4 regions of the Inquilinus sp. NPDC058860 genome follow, and region 4 is predicted to be linked to each of the others. Evidence: riboswitches for the same ligand, from Rfam matches in the RefSeq annotation. Region 4 holds a riboswitch; each other region holds the start of a gene.
What was found. Region 4 has a riboswitch for cobalamin ahead of ACFW16_RS32170 (ribonucleoside-diphosphate reductase subunit alpha). Riboswitches for the same ligand answer to the same signal wherever they lie in the genome.
Positions count from the first base shown of each region.

Region 1: linked by a shared signal. The riboswitch ahead of ACFW16_RS13305 (GNAT family N-acetyltransferase) and the one ahead of ACFW16_RS32170 (ribonucleoside-diphosphate reductase subunit alpha) in region 4 are both predicted to bind cobalamin.
Region 2: linked by a shared signal. The riboswitch ahead of ACFW16_RS20735 (ABC transporter substrate-binding protein) and the one ahead of ACFW16_RS32170 (ribonucleoside-diphosphate reductase subunit alpha) in region 4 are both predicted to bind cobalamin.
Region 3: linked by a shared signal. The riboswitch ahead of ACFW16_RS04085 (aromatic ring-hydroxylating dioxygenase subunit alpha) and the one ahead of ACFW16_RS32170 (ribonucleoside-diphosphate reductase subunit alpha) in region 4 are both predicted to bind cobalamin.

Region 1 covers NZ_JBHYMS010000016.1:8,623-12,826, reverse strand. The annotation lists gene ACFW16_RS13315 (hypothetical protein) at 1-382, shown strand, start outside; gene dapF (diaminopimelate epimerase) at 458-1,306, opposite strand; cobalamin riboswitch at 1,401-1,612, shown strand; gene ACFW16_RS13305 (GNAT family N-acetyltransferase) at 1,706-2,293, shown strand; gene ffh (signal recognition particle protein) at 2,462-3,859, shown strand; gene ACFW16_RS13295 (VOC family protein) at 3,873-4,204, shown strand, end outside.
Region 2 covers NZ_JBHYMS010000031.1:8,355-12,558, forward strand. The annotation lists gene ACFW16_RS20730 (FecCD family ABC transporter permease) at 1-997, opposite strand, end outside; gene ACFW16_RS20735 (ABC transporter substrate-binding protein) at 994-2,034, opposite strand; cobalamin riboswitch at 2,067-2,298, opposite strand; gene ACFW16_RS20740 (hypothetical protein) at 2,521-3,243, opposite strand; gene ACFW16_RS20745 (restriction endonuclease) at 3,322-4,204, opposite strand, start outside.
Region 3 covers NZ_JBHYMS010000004.1:55,158-59,361, reverse strand. The annotation lists gene ACFW16_RS04090 (2Fe-2S iron-sulfur cluster-binding protein) at 1-712, opposite strand, end outside; gene ACFW16_RS04085 (aromatic ring-hydroxylating dioxygenase subunit alpha) at 725-1,951, opposite strand; cobalamin riboswitch at 2,086-2,298, opposite strand; gene ACFW16_RS04080 (haloacid dehalogenase type II) at 2,477-3,199, shown strand; gene ACFW16_RS04075 (Lrp/AsnC family transcriptional regulator) at 3,227-3,721, shown strand; gene ACFW16_RS04070 (NAD-glutamate dehydrogenase) at 3,765-4,204, opposite strand, start outside.
Region 4 covers NZ_JBHYMS010000073.1:23,331-27,534, reverse strand. The annotation lists gene ACFW16_RS32185 (hypothetical protein) at 1-150, shown strand, start outside; gene ACFW16_RS32180 (acetoacetate decarboxylase family protein) at 113-727, opposite strand; gene ACFW16_RS32175 (potassium channel family protein) at 720-1,520, opposite strand; cobalamin riboswitch at 1,687-1,882, shown strand; gene ACFW16_RS32170 (ribonucleoside-diphosphate reductase subunit alpha) at 1,992-4,204, shown strand, end outside.

The DNA of each region.
Region 1 (4,204 bases), on a different contig from region 4:
CCGCCGCGACCGCCTGGACGGGCTGGACGAGGCCGTCGGCGCCGCCGGCCGGATCGCCGACCGGGTCGGCCCGGCGCAGTCGGTCGAGCTGCTGCGCTATGTCGACGACGTGCCGGAGTTGCGGCGCGTGGACGAGGTGTCGGCGGTGATGGGCGACCGCACCCTGGCCGTGTTCAAGGTGCTGAAGCGAGGCGCGCTGACCACGGTGAAGGCGACCATCCGCTGGTCGCGGCGGCTGGCCGACCTGACCGCCACCGTCCTGTTCGGTGCGATCGGCTTCGTCTTCGCCCTGGCGTACTGGCTGCGTCTGCTGCTGCTCGGCCTGATCTATGCCCTGTGGTGGGGGTGCCGGGCCTGCCTCGCCGCCCGTTCGCTGCCGTAGGTTGGGTTCGCCGGGGCGAACCCAACATCCCGCCGTTTGCTCGGTCCCTGTTGGGTTCGCGGTCGCGAACCCAACCTACGCGGCTTGCCCGTCCAGCAGGCCGCGCGACAGGATGCCGGCGAAGCTGGTCTCGGCCGGGCCGGTCATCAGCACATGGCCGTCGCTCTCGCGCCACTCGATCAGCAGCGTGCCGCCGTCCAGCTCGACCCAGGCGGTGCGCTCGGCCAGGCCGCGGCGCACGGCGGCCACGGCGGCGGCGCAGGCGCCGCTGCCGCAGGCCTGGGTGACGCCGACGCCGCGCTCCCACACCCGATAGCGCAGCCGGTCGCGGGCCAGCATCTGGACCACGCCGATATTGGCGCGCTCCGGGAACAGCGGGTCGTGCTCCAGCACCGGGCCGACGCCGTCGATCTGCACCTTCTCGGCATCCGGCACGAAGAACACGGCGTGCGGGTTGCCCATCGACACCCCGACCCCGTCCGACAGCGCGCCGGAGGACACCGGCAGATGCAGCGTGTCGGCCTCATGCACCAGCGGGATCTCCTGCCAGCCCAGCCGGGCCGGGCCCATGTCGACGGTGACGCCGCCCTGGGGGGCGCCGCGGCATTCCAGCAGGCCGCCGCGGGTCTCGATCACGGCCCTGTCGGCACCGGTGTCGGCCATCACGAGCGCGGCGACGCAGCGCGTGCCGTTGCCACAGGCGCCCGATTCGGTGCCGTCGGCATTGAGGATGCGCATGAACACGTCGGCGCCCGCGGTCTCGGTCGGCTCGATCACCAGCAGCTGGTCGAAGCCGACGCCGCGGTGCCGGTCGGCGATGCGCCGCGCTTGGTCAGGATGGATCGTGATCGGCCGCTCGCGCGCGTCCAGCACCACGAAGTCGTTGCCCAGCCCGTGCATCTTCCAGAACGGCAGCCCGTCCATCGCCCGCTCCCAAGGTCTCTCTTCTCATATGGCATCAACCGGCCCCTCGGTGCGAGGGCCGAGCCCTGCGTGATCGACAGGGCGAGGGCCGGCCGCTAGCATGGCGGCCGACGGTGCCCCGGGAGACCGGGGTGAAAAGGGAAGCCGGTGCGCCTTCGTTCAGCGAGTGAATGGCGGGCAAGGCCGGCGCTGCCCCCGCAACTGTAGGCGGCGAGCCCGCGCCCGAAGCCACCGGCTGATTCCGGGAAGGGGGCGTGCGGCGGCGACCCGCGAGCCAGGAGACCTGCCGTCGGATTTGTGCGTGTGACGGGGCGGGGTGTCCCCGGGCGGCGCGTCGGGCGGCAGCGAGTCCGGCCGGCTCCCTCCCGCGACCCCCTGCCGAAGGCGGGAGACGCTGTGGTGTCCGATCTGACCGTGCGGCCGATGGTGGCCGCGGATGTGCCGATGCTGCTCGACATGCTGCGCGAGCTGGCGGCGTTCACCGGCGACCCGGCGGCGATGACGGCGCAGCGCGCCGATCTCGACGAGGCGCTGGCCGAGGTGCCGCCGCGCTTCCGCGGCCTGATCGCCGAAGACGGCAGCGGCGTGGTCGGCTACGTCAGCTACATCATCGACTATTCGGTCTGGACCGGGGGCGACTTCATCCGGGTCGACGACGTCTATGTCCGCGAGCGGGCGCGCGGCCGCGGCATCGGCCGGCAGCTGATGCGGGCCCTGGCCGATATCGCCGTATCCCAGGCGATGCGGGTGCGGTGGGAGATGGCGTCCGACAATGCCGATGCCCACCGGCTGTATGCCGGCATCGGCGCGGCGCCGGAGAACAAGACGATCTGGCGCTGGCCGGTCGCCTCCATGGAGGCGTTCCTCGACCGCAGCGAGCCGCCGCCGTCGACCGCCGAGGGCGCCGTCCCCTCCGAGGCCGGCCGCGGCCTGCCGGGCGAGGACGGCTTCATCCTGGTGCTGCGCCGCGACGGCGGGGCGGGGTAGCCGTTCCGCCGCATTGACTCCGCGGCTCCATCCGCCTAGAAGACCGACCGTTGCGGGATCGGCCCGCAGCGAGACCCCATGGGGTGCCGCCAGTCCGCGAGTGTCGCGCACTGGCGCTTTTCTGTTTGGGGTCCCCGGTTTCGGGTTGGGCGAATTCGAAGGGCGATCATGTTCGAAGGTCTGAGCGGCCGTCTCGGCGACATCTTCGACCGGCTTCGCAAGCGCGGCGCGCTGACGGAGGCCGATGTCGGCGCCGCCCTGCGCGAGGTGCGCGTGGCGCTGCTCGAGGCCGATGTCGCCCTGCCGGTGGTCAAGGACTTCGTCGACAAGGCGCGCGAGCGCGCGGTCGGGGCGGAGGTGCTGCGCTCGGTCACCCCCGGCCAGCAGGTCATCAAGATCGTCCATGACTGCCTGATCGAGATGCTGGGCGGCACGCCCGGCGAGGCGCCGGACCTCAACGCCGCGACCCCGATCAACCTGATCGCCGTGCCGCCGGTGCCGGTGCTGATGGTCGGCCTGCAGGGTTCGGGCAAGACCACCACCACCGGCAAGCTCGCCCTGCGCCTGAAGGACCGCGACAACCGCAAGGTCCTGATGGCGTCGCTCGACACGCGGCGCCCGGCCGCGCAGGAGCAGCTGAAGATCCTGGGCGAGCAGATCGGCGTCACCACCCTGCCTATCGTCCCGGGGCAGGAGCCGCTGGCCATCGCCCGCCGCGCCATGGAGCGCGGCCGCCTCGAGGGCTTCGACGTCGTCCTGCTCGACACCGCCGGCCGCCTCGCCATCGACGAGGAGCTGATGGCCGAGGTGGTGGCGATCCGCGACGCCACGAAGCCGACCGAGACCCTGCTGGTGGCCGACGCCATGACCGGCCAGGACGCGGTCAACGTCGCCCGCACCTTCCACGAGCGGGTCGGCGTCACCGGCATCGTCCTGACCCGGGTCGACGGCGACAGCCGCGGCGGCGCCGCCCTGTCGATGCGCGCCGTCACCGGCCAGCCGATCAAGCTGATCGGCGTGGGCGAGAAGATGGACGCGCTGGAGCTGTTCCATCCCGACCGCATCGCCAACCGCATCCTCGGCATGGGCGACGTCGTCAGCCTGGTCGAGCGCGCGGCGCAGACGATCGAGAAGGCGGATGCCGAGAAGCTCGCGGCCAAGATCCAGAAGGGCGAGTTCGACCTCGAGGATCTGGCCTCGCAGCTGCGCCAGATGCGCAAGATGGGCGGCTTGCAGGGGCTGATGGGCATGCTGCCCGGCGTCGGCAAGATCAAGGACCAGATGAAGACCGCCGGCATGGACGACAAGATGATCAAGCGGCAGGAGGCGATCATCTCCTCGATGACGCCGATCGAGCGCCGGAACCCCAAGATCATCCACGCCAAGCGCAAGGTGCGGATCGCCGCCGGCTCCGGCACCTCGGTGCAGGACGTGAACAAGCTGCTGAAGCAGCACCAGCAGATGGCCGACATGATGAAGCGGATGAAGAAGCTGGGGAAGGCCGGGATGATGCGCGGCATGCCCAAGCTGCCGCCCGGCATGCTGCCGCCCGGCTTCAAGATGTGAGGAGGGGATCGTCATGACCATGATGTTCGATCACGTCTCCATCGGCGTCGCCGACCTGGCGCGCAGCCGCGCCTTCTACGACGCTGCTCTGGCGCCGCTCGGCTACGGACGCATCCGGGATTTCGACGACGCCGTGGGCTACGGCGAGCCGTTGCCGGCCCGGAACGGGCATTTCTGGATCGCCAAGCCGGGGGAGGACCGCCCCACCCCGATGCCTGGCCTGCACCTGGCTTTCCGGGCCTCGGACCGCGCGGCGGTCGATGCCGTCCACGCGGCGGCGCTGGCCGCCGGCGGCCGCGACAACGGTGCGCCGGGCCTGCGGCCGCATTACCACCCGAACTACTA
Region 2 (4,204 bases), on a different contig from region 4:
AAGCCGGCGCGCCGAACAGGGCGGTGACCACGCCGATCGGCAGGACCTGCTGCGGGATGATGATGCGCGAGACGATGTCGGCCAGCACCATGAAGACGGCGCCGATCATCGCCGAGGCGGGCAGCAGCCGGGCATGGCCGGGCCCGACCAGGAAGCGCGCCGCGTGGGGGATGACGAGGCCGACGAAGCCGACTGACCCGACGATGCTGACCATGGTCGCCGTCATCGCCGCGGTGGCCGCGAACAGCACCACCCGCACCCGGGTCACGGCGATGCCGAGCGAGGCGGCGGCGTCCGCCCCGAAGGTGAAGGCGTCGAGCGCGCGGGCGTGCAGGAGGCACAGGACGAAGCCGAGCGCGGCGACCGGGACCGCGACCTGGACGTCCGGCCAGCGCACGCCGCCCAGGCTGCCGAGCAGCCAGAACATCACGCCGCGCGCCTGCTCGGCATTGGCCGAGGTGGTGACGATGGTCGAGGTCACGGCGTTGAACAGCTGCGACCCGGCGACGCCCGCCAGGATGACGCGGTCGGTGCCGCCCCCGGTCCCGGCCGCCAGCAGCGACACCAGGACGAAGGCCAGGACGGCGCCGATGAAGGCGCCGCCGGACAGCGAGAGGGCGCCGCCGCCCACCCCCGCGATCATCACCGCGACGGCGCCGGTCGACGCCCCGGCGGAGATGCCGAGGACATAGGGCTCGGCCAGCGGGTTGCGCAGCAGCGCCTGCAGGATCGCGCCGGACAGGGCCAGCGCGGCGCCGCAGCAGGCCGCCACCAGGGCGCGGCTGAGCCGGTAGTCCCAGACCACGCCTTCCTGGATCGGGCTGACCGCGAAGCCGGCGCCGAGCAGCCCGTTGGCCAGCACCCGGACCGTGGTGGCCAGGGGGATCCGCATCTCGCCGATCGACACGGCGAGCGCGATGGCCGCGACCAGCGCCGCCAGGGACAGCGCGGCCAGCAGGGCGCGGACGCCCCAGCCGCCATCGAGGAGCGGCCTCATCCCCCGAGCCCGAAGCTCTTGATGCCGCGGGCCAGCGCCTCGATGCCGTCGACGGCGCGGATCGAGGGCTGCATCGCCTGCACGTCCATCACCACGAAATGCTTGTCCCTGACCGCCTGCAGCCGGCTGGCCACGGGATCGCCGGCGAGGAAGCCGAGCTTCGCCGCGATGTCGTCGGCCGGGTAGCGGCGGCGGCTCATCTGCCCCAGCACGATGATCGCGGGGTCGGCGGCGGCGATGCGCTCCCAGCTCACCAGCGGCCACTCCTCCTCCGTGGTGATGACGTTGCGGGCGCCGAGCTGCCGCAGGATCCAGGCCGGCACGCCGTTCCTGCCGGCGACGAACGCCTCGCCCGCGACCTCCTTGCTGGAGAACCAGAACACCACCGGCACGCCGCCCGCCTGCCGGCCGGCCACCGAGGCGATGGCCGCGGCCTCACGCTGCCGCAGCTCGGCGACCAGCGCCTCGCCCCGGTCGGACATGTCGAAGATCCGGGCCAGGTCGCGGATCTCCCGATAGACGAGGTCCATGGTGAAGAGCTGCCTGCGCACGCCGTCGCCGCCGCCGGAATTGTCCTTCGCGACGCAATCGGCCGGCGAGATGTAGGTCGGGATGCCGAGGCCGGCGAACTGCTCGCGCGTGCCGACCGAGCCCTTCGGCCCGACATGCCATTCGAACTGGGCCGTCACCAGCTCCGGCTCGGTCCCGACCACGGATTCGAAGCTGGGGTCGTTGTCGGCCAGGCGCGGGATCTTCGCGTTCGCCGCCTCATAGGCCGGCAGCACCGGGCCGAACCAGACGGCGGTGCCGACGATGCGGTCGGCCAGGCCGAGCGACAGCAGGATCTCGGTGCTGCTCTGCCCGATCGACACGGCGCGCCTCGGGGCGTGGTCGAAGGTGACGTCGACGCCGCAGTTGCGGATGGTCAGCGGATACTGCGTCGGGTCGGCCCAGGCCGCCGGCGACAGGACCAGAAGCCCGGCCAGGGCCAGGGCACGCGCCAGAACGCACGAAGAAAAGGACCGGAATGCCGCCATGATGCCTCCTGCCCGGGCCACCCCGCCCGGGAAACGGATTGCGCTGCGACGGCAGGTCTCCTGGCTCGCGGATCATGGCTTCGCATCGGCCTTCCCACCCGCGCCGCGGGCAGTGGCATGGCCCTCGAGGGACCACGAGGACGCTCGGCGATCCGCTGACAGTTGCGGGGGCAGCCACGGATTCCGCCCACCCATGCACTTGATGGGGGGCGCCACCGTGTTCCCTTTTGATCCCGGATGGGAACCGTCGCCGCGATGTGTATCAGCACGGCCGAGAGCCGGTCAATCGAGGGGAATCGGACATCCCTTTCTGTCATGCCCGGGCTTGACCTGGGCATCCAGAAATGTCGAGGCCGCTCCGGGTGGCCCCTGGATCCTCGGGTCAAGCCCGAGGATGACAATAGAAATTGAAACCCTCTCCTCTCCTACGCCCGAAAGTCCTCGACCAGACACCCGTAAGCTCGACATGGCACCCGGCGACGGCGCTCAGCTGCTGTCCGGCTTCGGGAGCCCAGGCGGCGGGCGGCCGTCTTCGAGCGTGTCCGGCCGTTCAGGCCAGCCGTCTCCGGCCTCAGTCACGGCAATGCATTCCGGTTCCGCACCGGGCGGACTGCCGGAGGCATCGTCATCGGCCTCAAGGACGTCGTCCCAGCCCTGCGGCAGCCGGCTCGGGTCCAGCCGGCGGCCGAGCCAGCGGCAGACCTCCCGCACGAATTCGTCGGGCGGCAGCGTGTCGATGCGGACGTCCAGGACCTCGTCCTCGGTCAGCCTCTCCCACACGTCGGCCCGCAGGCGTTCGGTCGCCTCGGGATCGACGGTCCCGCCGACCCCGGCGAGGTCCGCCGCCTCGGCGGCCGTGACCGCCTCGACCACCGCCTGCACCGCCTGCTCCCGCCGCCGGCGGCGGCGCTCCAGCGCCCCCGACTCCTTGGCCGCGGCCCGGCGGTGCAGGTGTTTGCCGCGGACCCGCTCGGCCATGGCGATCGACAGGCGTATCGAGCGGGACAGGCGCGACTGCATCAGCGCGAAATCCGGCGCCGCCTCCCGCCCCGCCGGCGTCACCGACTGCTGCTGCAGCGTCATCCGCTTGGACCGGATGTCGATGTCGACCACATCGCGCAGCTTCTCCAGCGCCCATCCCGTCCAGTTCAGGTCGGGATCGGCCGGCCGGGCCTCGGTCGCGTCGCGATCGGTCTGCGCCATGCTCATGGAACGTATCATGAACATGATCGCGAGCTAAGGCAATAGGACGTTGCGCAAACTCATCTCGCCCGTCGGGCGGCGGAATCACTCGTCCTCGGTGAAGAAGTCCTCGTCCAGCCGCTTGAACTCGATCGCCCGGCTGACGCGGACGCCGACATCGTGCTCGATCATCAGGTCTGCGAGGCGCTGGCCGTCGATCAGGATCACCCTCTGCGAGAGGTGCTGGACGAAGTCTTTCGCCTGCTGGCTGAAGCCGGAGGTGGTGACGAAGACGCCCTTGGTCGCGCCGCGCCCGACGAGGCTGCCGACGAAGGCCTGGACGTCGGGCCGGCCGACGGTGATGCCCTCGGCATAGCGCTTGGCCTGGACGTAGATGCGGTCCAGCCCCAGCCGGTCCTCGTTGATCTCACCGTCGATGCCACCGTCGCCGCTGCGGCCCAGCCGGGTGGCGGCGTTGCGATGCGAGCCGCCATAGCCCATCGCGACCAGGAGATCGACGATCACCTGCTCGAAGAAACTACGGCTGTTCTGCAGGATGCGCTGCAGCAACTCGTCGCGCAGCGCCGCCTGCAGGGCGAGATGGGCGGCCTCGATCTGCTCTTCCGGCGTGGTCGTGGCCGTCGGCTCGGAGACCGCCAAAGAGGCTTCGGGGGTCAAGCCAGCTTCAGCGCCCGCCTCTGCACCGCCGCGATAGAAGTCCCGGAAGCTCGGGTACTGCTGCAGGAGCTCTACATCGATCCGCTCCGGATTGCGCGCGAGCAGGGCGCGCCCGGCCTCGCTGGCGACGAAGCGGCCGCGGCGGGGCGAATCGATCAGCCCGGCCTTGCCCATGTAGAACTTCGCCCAGTGGATCCGGTTGCTCAGGATCTTCTGCCGGCCGCTGGGCAAAAGCTGGTCCCGCTCCTCCGCGGCCAAGCCGAATTCGTCGGCGATCCGATCCTCGAGATCGGGCACGCGGGTCTCGCCC
Region 3 (4,204 bases), on a different contig from region 4:
CGCCGAGGTCGCCGGCCAGCCGCCGCGCCGCGTCCATGAACCGGTCCGGGCCGCAGCAGAACACCGTCCGCCCAGCCGCGTCCGGGCACAGCGCGGACAGCAGCGCCCGATCCAGCCGGCCGCTGGCCCAGCCCTCACCCGCCGGCGCGCCGGTGACGACGAAGCGCAGCCGCAGGCCGGACGCCGCCTCGGCCATGTAGCCCAGCTCCGACCGGAACAGCAGGTCCTGCGGCCGCCGGGCGAAATGGACGTAGACCACATCGGTCTGCGGCGCGGTGTCGAACAGCCAGCGCGCCATCGACATCATCGGCGTGGCGCCGCTGCCGGCCGACAGGAACAGGTAGCGCTCGGCCGGGTGGTCGAGCAGCGAGAAGCGGCCGGTAGGCCCGTGCGCCGTCAGCGCGTCGCCGACCTTGAGCCTGTCGAACAGCCAGCGGGTGGCGACGCTGCCTTCCTGCACCTTGGCGGTGATCTTGGCGTGGTGCGGCCGCGACGGGGTGGAGGCCAGGGTGTAGGTGCGCAGCACCGGCTCCGGCCCTGCCGGCAGCTCCAGCGTCACGAACTGGCCGGGGCGGTAGGAGAACCAGCTGCCGTCCTCCGCCTCGAAGCGGAAGGTGCGGACGTCCGGCGCCTCCTCGCGGATGCCGATGCAGCGCAGCCGGGCCGTCTTCGCGTTCCACAGCTTCGGCGTCGCGGTCAGGGGGCCGGGCATGTTCCGCCGGCCCTACGCCACGTCGCGGATCGAGGTGGCGCCGGTGCCGCCGCCGAGCCGGTGGGTGAGGGTGTCGGCGTACCAGTCGACGAACTGGATCACCGCGCCCTCATGCATCCGCGAATAGGGCCCGGGCTCATAGGCCGGGGACAGGATGCCGCGCTGGTTCTCCTCGACGATGCGGCGGTCCTCGTCATTGGTCGCGGTCCACACCTCGGTCAGCGCCTGCAGGTCGTAGTCCACCCCCTCGACCGCATCCTTGTGCACCAGCCATTTGGTGGTGACCTCGGTCTCGGTCGGGCTGATCGGCAGGATGCGGAAGCTCAGCGCGTGGTCGGCCAGCAGGTGGTTCCAGCTGTTCGGATAGTGGTACAGCAGCATCGAGCCGAGCTTGGTGGTCGGGAACTCGGCCAGCAGGCGGCTCACCGCGGGCTGGCCGCTCATGGTCATCGAATGGGCGTCGTTGATGAACGGCACCCGCATCACCCGGTACTGCATGTCGTCCGAGATCTGGTAGCGGCTGGGCAGGCCGATCGCCTCGCAGCTCTGCCAGTGCGCGAGGATCTCCGGAGCCTCCTCCATCCCCTTCTGGCCGCTGGTCAGGGTCGGCTGGTCGGAGAAGACGCGGCACAGCTCCGGATGGTTGCCGGAGCAGTGGTAGCATTCGCGGTTGTTCTCCATCACCAGCTTCCAGTTGCCGCGCTCGATGATGGTCGAGCTGTGGGCGACCTTGGCCTCGGACAGGAGGTGGGGCGCCATATAGGGCTCGATCATGCGGCGCAGCGGCTCGAAGTCGCGCGGCTCCTCCGCCAGCGAGATGAAGATCCAGCCGGCGACCTCGTGGCAGGCCATCGGCTTCAGCCCGAACTGGGCCGGGTCGATCGCGTCCATCATGTCGCGGGCGAAGATCAGCTTGCCTTCGAGGTCGTAGGTCCACTGGTGGTAGGGGCAGACCAGGCGCGGGCGCGAGCCGCGCTCGTCGGTGCACAGGCGCGAGCCGCGGTGGCGGCAGACGTTGTGGAAGGCGCGGATGGCGCGGTCGCGGCCGCGCACCACGATCACCGGATACTCGCCGATCTGCACGGTCAGGAAATCGCCCGGCCGCGTCACCTCGCAGGCATGGCCGATGAACAGCCACTCCTTATAGAAGATGTGCTCCAGGTCCAGCGCGTGATAGGCGGGGCTGGTGTAGAAATCCCGCTTCAGGCTGAAGCCCGGCGCGCGGGAGAGCAGATCCATCAACATGGCCGAACGCGCTTCCATACCCGATCCTCTCCTCTGGGCACGGTCGCAGATGTGGCATCCGGGTACGCGCGCTCGGCGACCGGACCGGCCCCTCGCGAACATGCCCGCCGACCGCCCACCGCGATCACCGAACAAAACTCCGTCGAGGCTGGTTTCCGGACTCCGGCGGGCTTCCTGGCCCGGTGCGGCGCCTTCCCGGATCGCTCCAGTGGCCCCTGCCGCACCTTCACCGCCGTCACCGTTGCGGGGGCAGCGCCGGAGTCTCACCGGCTTCCCAATTCTCCGGCCTGCCGCTTCTTGGATCGGCGGCATCGGCCGGCACCTCTTGGCAGGGATCATGGCGCGACTCCGCGGCCCCGCACGCTCCAGAGCCGACACGCCATGACGCGGCTGCGACACGGCATTTTCTGCTGCGGGACGGCCGCGCTGCGCCAGCGCCTGCCGCCGCCGGGCACGAATGCGCAGCCCCTGCCGGCACCGCCGGCGGACAATCGGAAAACCGGAACCGGAGGACGCACCATGACGCTGACCGACTTCAAGATCCTGACCTTCGACTGCTACGGCACGCTGATCGACTGGGAGACCGGCATAGTCAACGCGCTGGCGCCGCTGACCGCCCGCGTGAAGGCGCCGCTGAGCCGCGACCGGATCCTGGAGGCCCATGCCCGCCATGAATCGGCGCAGCAGCGCTGGACCCCGGCGCGGCGCTACAGCGAGCTGCTGGCGATCGTCTACAAGCGCCTGGCCGAAGAATGGGGCGTGGCGGCGAGCTGGGAGGAGGCACTGGCCTATGGCCGGTCGATCAAGGACTGGCCGGCCTTCGCCGACACCGCCGGCGCGCTGCAGTACCTGAAGAAGTACTACAAGCTGGCCATCCTCTCGAATGTCGACAATGCCAGCTTCGCCCTCAGCAACGTCCGGCTGCAGGTCGAGTTCGACGCCGTCTTCACCGCCGAGGACATCGGCAGCTACAAGCCGGCGTCGCGCAACTTCGACTACATGCTGGAGAAGCTGGCCGGCATGGGCATCGCCCCGGGCGAGGTGCTGCACACGGCGGAAAGCCTGTTCCACGACCACGAGCCGGCGACGGCGGCGGGTCTGGCCACCTGCTGGATCCACCGCCGCCACGCCGAGGGCGGCTTCGGCGCCACCATGAAGCCGGCGACCGAGCCCAAGGTCGATTTCCGCTTCACCAGCATGGCGGAACTGGCAAAAGCTCACCAGAAAGCACTGCGCGGGTAATCCCGCGGTAGACAGGACGAGGAAGGGATGGCGGGCGCGCCGAAGCTGGACCGGATCGACATCGCCATCCTGGCCCGGCTGCAGGCCGACGGGCGGATCACCAACGCCGCTTTGGCGGAGGCGGTCGGCCTGTCGCCCAGCCCCTGCCTGCAGCGGGTGAAACGGCTGGAGGCGGCCGGCTACATCACCGGCTACGGCGCCCGCATCGCCCTGTCGAAGCTGACCGAGAGCGTGACGGTGTTCACCGAGGTGACGCTGAGCGACCACCGGCGCGAGGACTTCATCCGCTTCGAGGCCGGCCTCGCCACGGTGGAGGAGCTGCTGGAGTGCCACATGGTCAGCGGCGGCTACGACTACCTGCTGCGTTTCCTGGCCCGCAGCATCGCCCATTACCAGCAGGTGATGGAGGCGCTGCTGGACCGCCGCCTCGGCATCGAGAAGTACTTCAGCTACATCGTCATCAAGTCGCCGATCCTGCGCCAGGCCGCCCCGCTGCAGAAGCTGCTGCGGGAAACCGAGTAGGTTGGGTTCGCGTTGGCGAACCCAACCTACCTCCGACCGTCCCTCACCCCGTCGCCAAACCGCGCAAATTGCGGTTGGCGACAGCCAGCATCGACAGGTCGACCTGGTCCAGCGCCTTCAGCTCCGACACCAGCTGATCGATCCGGTCCACCGGGGCGCGGCGGTGGCCGACCCAGGCCTCCACCACATCGGCCCCGGCCGCGCCCGCCGGCGCGTCCTGCAGGGCACGGACCGCCAGGTCGGCCTGCAGCGTGTACAGGTCGTCGACGATCGCCCCCACCGCCTGCTTCTGCCAGTGGTTGCTGGCCGGCATCCGGCTGGCGCCGTCGCGCAGCCAGGCCAGGCCCAGCCGGCGGCCGGCCTCGAAATAGACCGACGCCACCTCGCTGACGCCGCGCCCGGCCTGGTCGGCGATGCGGATGATGTCCAGCCCCGCCGCCCACAGGTTCAGCCGGGCGACGCGGCGGGCCAGATCCTCCGGGA
Region 4 (4,204 bases):
CGCGAGCCCGACGGCGCCGAAGCGTTGCTGGCCATGACCCCGCGCGAGCTGGCGGACCTGCCCTTCTGGGTCGAGCCGCCGCAGCCGGATGGCGACGGCGGCGCGGGCGGGGTCACAGCCCGAACCGCGCCTCGGCGTCTGCCAGCGTGAGGGAGAAGAGCGGCCGCCGCCCGGCCAGCAGCGCCAGCGGCCCATCCGCCGGGAACTCCCAGCCCGGGCCGCCGAGGCGCGGCCGGCCGGTGGCGGCGGCGCGGGTGATCCGAATGCCGAACTCGTCCGGCTGCAGCACCCGCAGCGGGACCGGCAGGCGCAGCGGCAGGGCGCGTCCCGGCCGGTCCGTGAAGGCGGCTACCAGCCGCTGCGCATCGAACAGCTCGGTCCGACCGCCCGCGGTTTCGAACCGGCCCAGCCGCTTCGGGATCGCCCACAACGCCCGGCCGCCGGCCAGCGAGGCCGGGCTGTCGACCCAGGCGGCGGTGATCGTGACCCCGATCCGCCGTCCCAGCCGCACCGGCACCGCGACCACCAGCTCGGCGTAGGCCAGGTCGCCGCCCGGCTGCCACTCGGCCCGTACCGTCGCCAGCAGCGCGCTGCCGCCCCAGCCCAGCGGCCGGGCGCCGGCCGGCAGCGGCCCCGGCAGCGCCGCCCGCGGCACCCGCCACAGCGTCGTCCGCACCGTACCGCGCAGCCGCCAGGGTTGCGGCGGATAGGCCGGGGCGTCAGTCATCCCCGTTCGGGATCTTCAGCAGCGTGCCGCAGGCCTTGCAATGCACCGCATCCGGGTCGTGCCGCTGCAGCCCGCAGGTCGGGCAGTCGAACTGCACCTTGTTCGGCCGGAACAGCGTCTGCGCCAGCCGCGCGAACAGGCTGATGCCGACGATCATCGTGACGATGGACAGAAGCTTGCCGGCCGTGCCGGGCAGGGTGATGTCGCCGAAGCCGGTGGTGGTCAGCGTGGCCACGGTGAAATAGAGGGCGTCGACATAGCCCTCGACGCCGCTGTCGGTCCCGGCGAAGCCCGTGTAGACGAAGCCGGTCACCACGAAGACGAAGGTGACCAGGGTCGACAAGGTGCGGGCGACGTCCTCCCAGCGCGTGTCGTCGTAGCGCTGGCCGACCGTCGACCAGAAGAACTCGCTGTGGAACAGGCTCCACAGCCGCAGGATCCGCAGGAAGCCCAGGTTGAACAGCAGCTGCGGCGCCAGCAGCGTCGCCAGTACGAACAGGTCGACCCAGACGATCGGCTGGCGGATCCAGCTGCGGAGACCGCGCCAGGACACCGCCCGCGCGAGGAGGTCGAGCGCCAGCAGCACGGCGATCGCATAGTCGATGGCCAGGAAGGCGGCCGTGTCGCGCAGCACCGGCGCGATGATGAAGAAGGCGATGATCGCGAAATCGATCACCAGCACGCCGAGGCGGAAGCGGATCGCCTCGGGGCTGCGCCCGTGATACAGCGCGCGCAGGATGCCCCTCAGCCGGGCGAGCCGGCCCGGCGGGGCGGGGGAGTCGATCGGCGTCATCCCCTCTTCTGTACCGGAAGCGCCGGCCCGCCTCCACGCCGAACCGGACGCCGCCGGGTCGCGCCACCGCGATTCCGGGATTGCCTGGGTGGAGTCCAAAACGAACTTGGATTGCGAAGTTCGTGACGGCCCCAACTAGGTATTGACGGAAAGCGGCGGAACGACGTCTATATCTAGACATCACGGGCAAACAAGGGAATCCGGTGCGCCGCATGACGGCAAAGCCGGGGCTGCCCCCGCAACTGTAAGCGGAAGGCTCTTCCGTCGTCTCTCAGTCACTGGCCGGGCAACCGGCCGGGAAGGCGAGGCGGAGGGGCGATTCCCGCGAGCCAGGAGACCGGTCCGTGATTGCGCAGTGCGTCCTCGGGCGGGGTGTCCCGGCGGTGCGATGATCGGGATGCGCCGGCCTGCCGGCGCGTCGTCGACTCCGCATCTTCGGCCCAAGCCCCAACACGATCATGGGGTTTGCCGATGTCAGTCCTCCTCGAATCCGACCGCGCCCTCGCGGGCACGCCCGCCGCGCCCGCCCGTGCGGCCACTGAGCCGGCCTATCAGGTGATCCGCCGCAACGGCGCCGTCACCGCCTTCGACGAATCCAAGATCTCGGTCGCGCTGACCAAGGCCTTCCTGGCGGTCGAGGGCTCCGGCGCCGCCGCCTCGCGCCGGGTGCACGACATCGTCGAGGGGCTGACCGGCCAGATCGTCGGCGCCCTGACCCGCCGGGCCGATCACGGCCGCACCTTCCACATCGAGGAGGTGCAGGACCAGGTCGAGCTGGCCCTGATGCGCGGCGAGCACCACAAGGTCGCCCGCGCCTATGTGCTGTACCGCGACGAGCGGTCGCGCGAGCGCGCCGCTGCGGCGGCCAAGGTCGAGGCGTCCCCGGTGGCGTCGGCGCTGCATGTCACGGCGGCCGACGGCAGCCGCGCGCCGCTGGACCAGGCGCGGCTGGTCCGGCTGATCGAGGAGGCCTGCGCCGGCCTGGCCGATGTCGAGCCCGGCCCGGTCCTGGCCGAGACCCGCCGCAACCTCTATGACGGCATCAGCGAGGCCGAGCTGGCCCTGGCGCCGATCATGGCCGCCCGCACCCTGATCGAGACCGAGCCGAACTACAGCCAGGTCAGCGCCCGGCTGCTGCTGGACCTGCTGCGGCACGAGGCGCTGAGCTTCGTCCATGGCCGGCCGACCCGGGCCACCCAGGCGGAGATGGCCGAGGGCTACGCCGAATACTTCCCGGCCTATGTGAAGACGGGCATCGCCGTCGGCCTGCTGGACCCCGAGATCGGCCGCTTCGACATCGCCAGGCTGTCGGCGGCGCTGAAGCCGGAGCGCGACCTGCAGTTCCAGTTCCTCGGGCTGCAGACCCTCTACGACCGCTACTTCCTGCAGACCGACGGCATCCGCTTCGAGCTGCCGCAGGCCTTCTTCATGCGCGTCGCCATGGGGCTGGCGCTGCGCGAGATCGACCGCGAGGCGCGGGCGATCGAGTTCTACGACCTGATCTCCTCCTTCGACTTCATGTGCTCGACGCCGACGCTGTTCAACGCCGGCACGCCGCGGCCGCAGCTGTCCTCCTGCTTCCTGACCTCGGTGCCGGACGACCTCGACGGCATCTTCAAGTCGGTCAAGGACAACGCGCTCCTGTCCAAATACGCCGGCGGCCTGGGCAACTCCTGGACCCGGGTGCGCGGTCTGGGCGCCCATATCCGCGGCACCAACGGCCAGTCGCAGGGCATCGTCCCGTTTCTCAAGGTCGCCAACGACACCGCCATCGCGGTGAACCAGGGCGGCAAGCGCAAGGGCGCGGTCTGCGCCTATCTCGAGACCTGGCACGTCGACATCGAGGAATTCCTCGACCTGCGCAAGAACACCGGCGACGACCGCCGCCGCACCCATGACATGAACACCGCCAACTGGGTGCCGGACCTGTTCCTGCAACGGGTCGAGGCCGACGGCCCCTGGACCCTGTTCTCGCCGGACGAGGTGCCCGACCTGCACGACCTCTACGGCCCGGCCTTCAAGACCGCCTATGAGGCGTATGAGGCCAAGGCCGCGCGCGGCGAGATCCGGGTGCACAAGCAGGTCCGCGCGCTCGACCTGTGGCGGCGCATGCTGACCATGCTGTTCGAGACCGGCCACCCCTGGGTGACTTTCAAGGACCCCTGCAACATCCGCTCGCCGCAGGGCCATGTCGGCGTCGTGCACTCCTCGAACCTGTGCACCGAGATCACGCTGAACACCTCGGACGACGAGGTGGCGGTCTGCAACCTCGGCTCGATCAACCTCGCCAACCACATCGGCGAGCGCGGCCTGGACCGGGCGCGGCTGGAGCGCACCATCCGCACGGCGATGCGGATGCTGGACAACGTCATCGACATCAATTTCTACACCATCCCGGAAGCGCGCCGGTCGAACTTGCGGCACCGCCCGGTGGGCCTCGGCATCATGGGCTTCCAGGACGCGCTGCAGGCCCTGCGCTTGGCCGTCGCGTCGGACGCCGCGGTGCGCTTCGCCGATGAGAGCATGGAGGTGATCAGCTTCCACGCCATCGAAGCCTCGGTCGACCTGGCGGCGGAGCGCGGCCGCTACCCGTCCTTCGACGGCTCGCTGTGGAGCCGCGGCATCCTGCCGATCGATTCCGTCGAGCTCTTGGCCGACGCGCGCGGCGGCGTTCTCGACCTCGA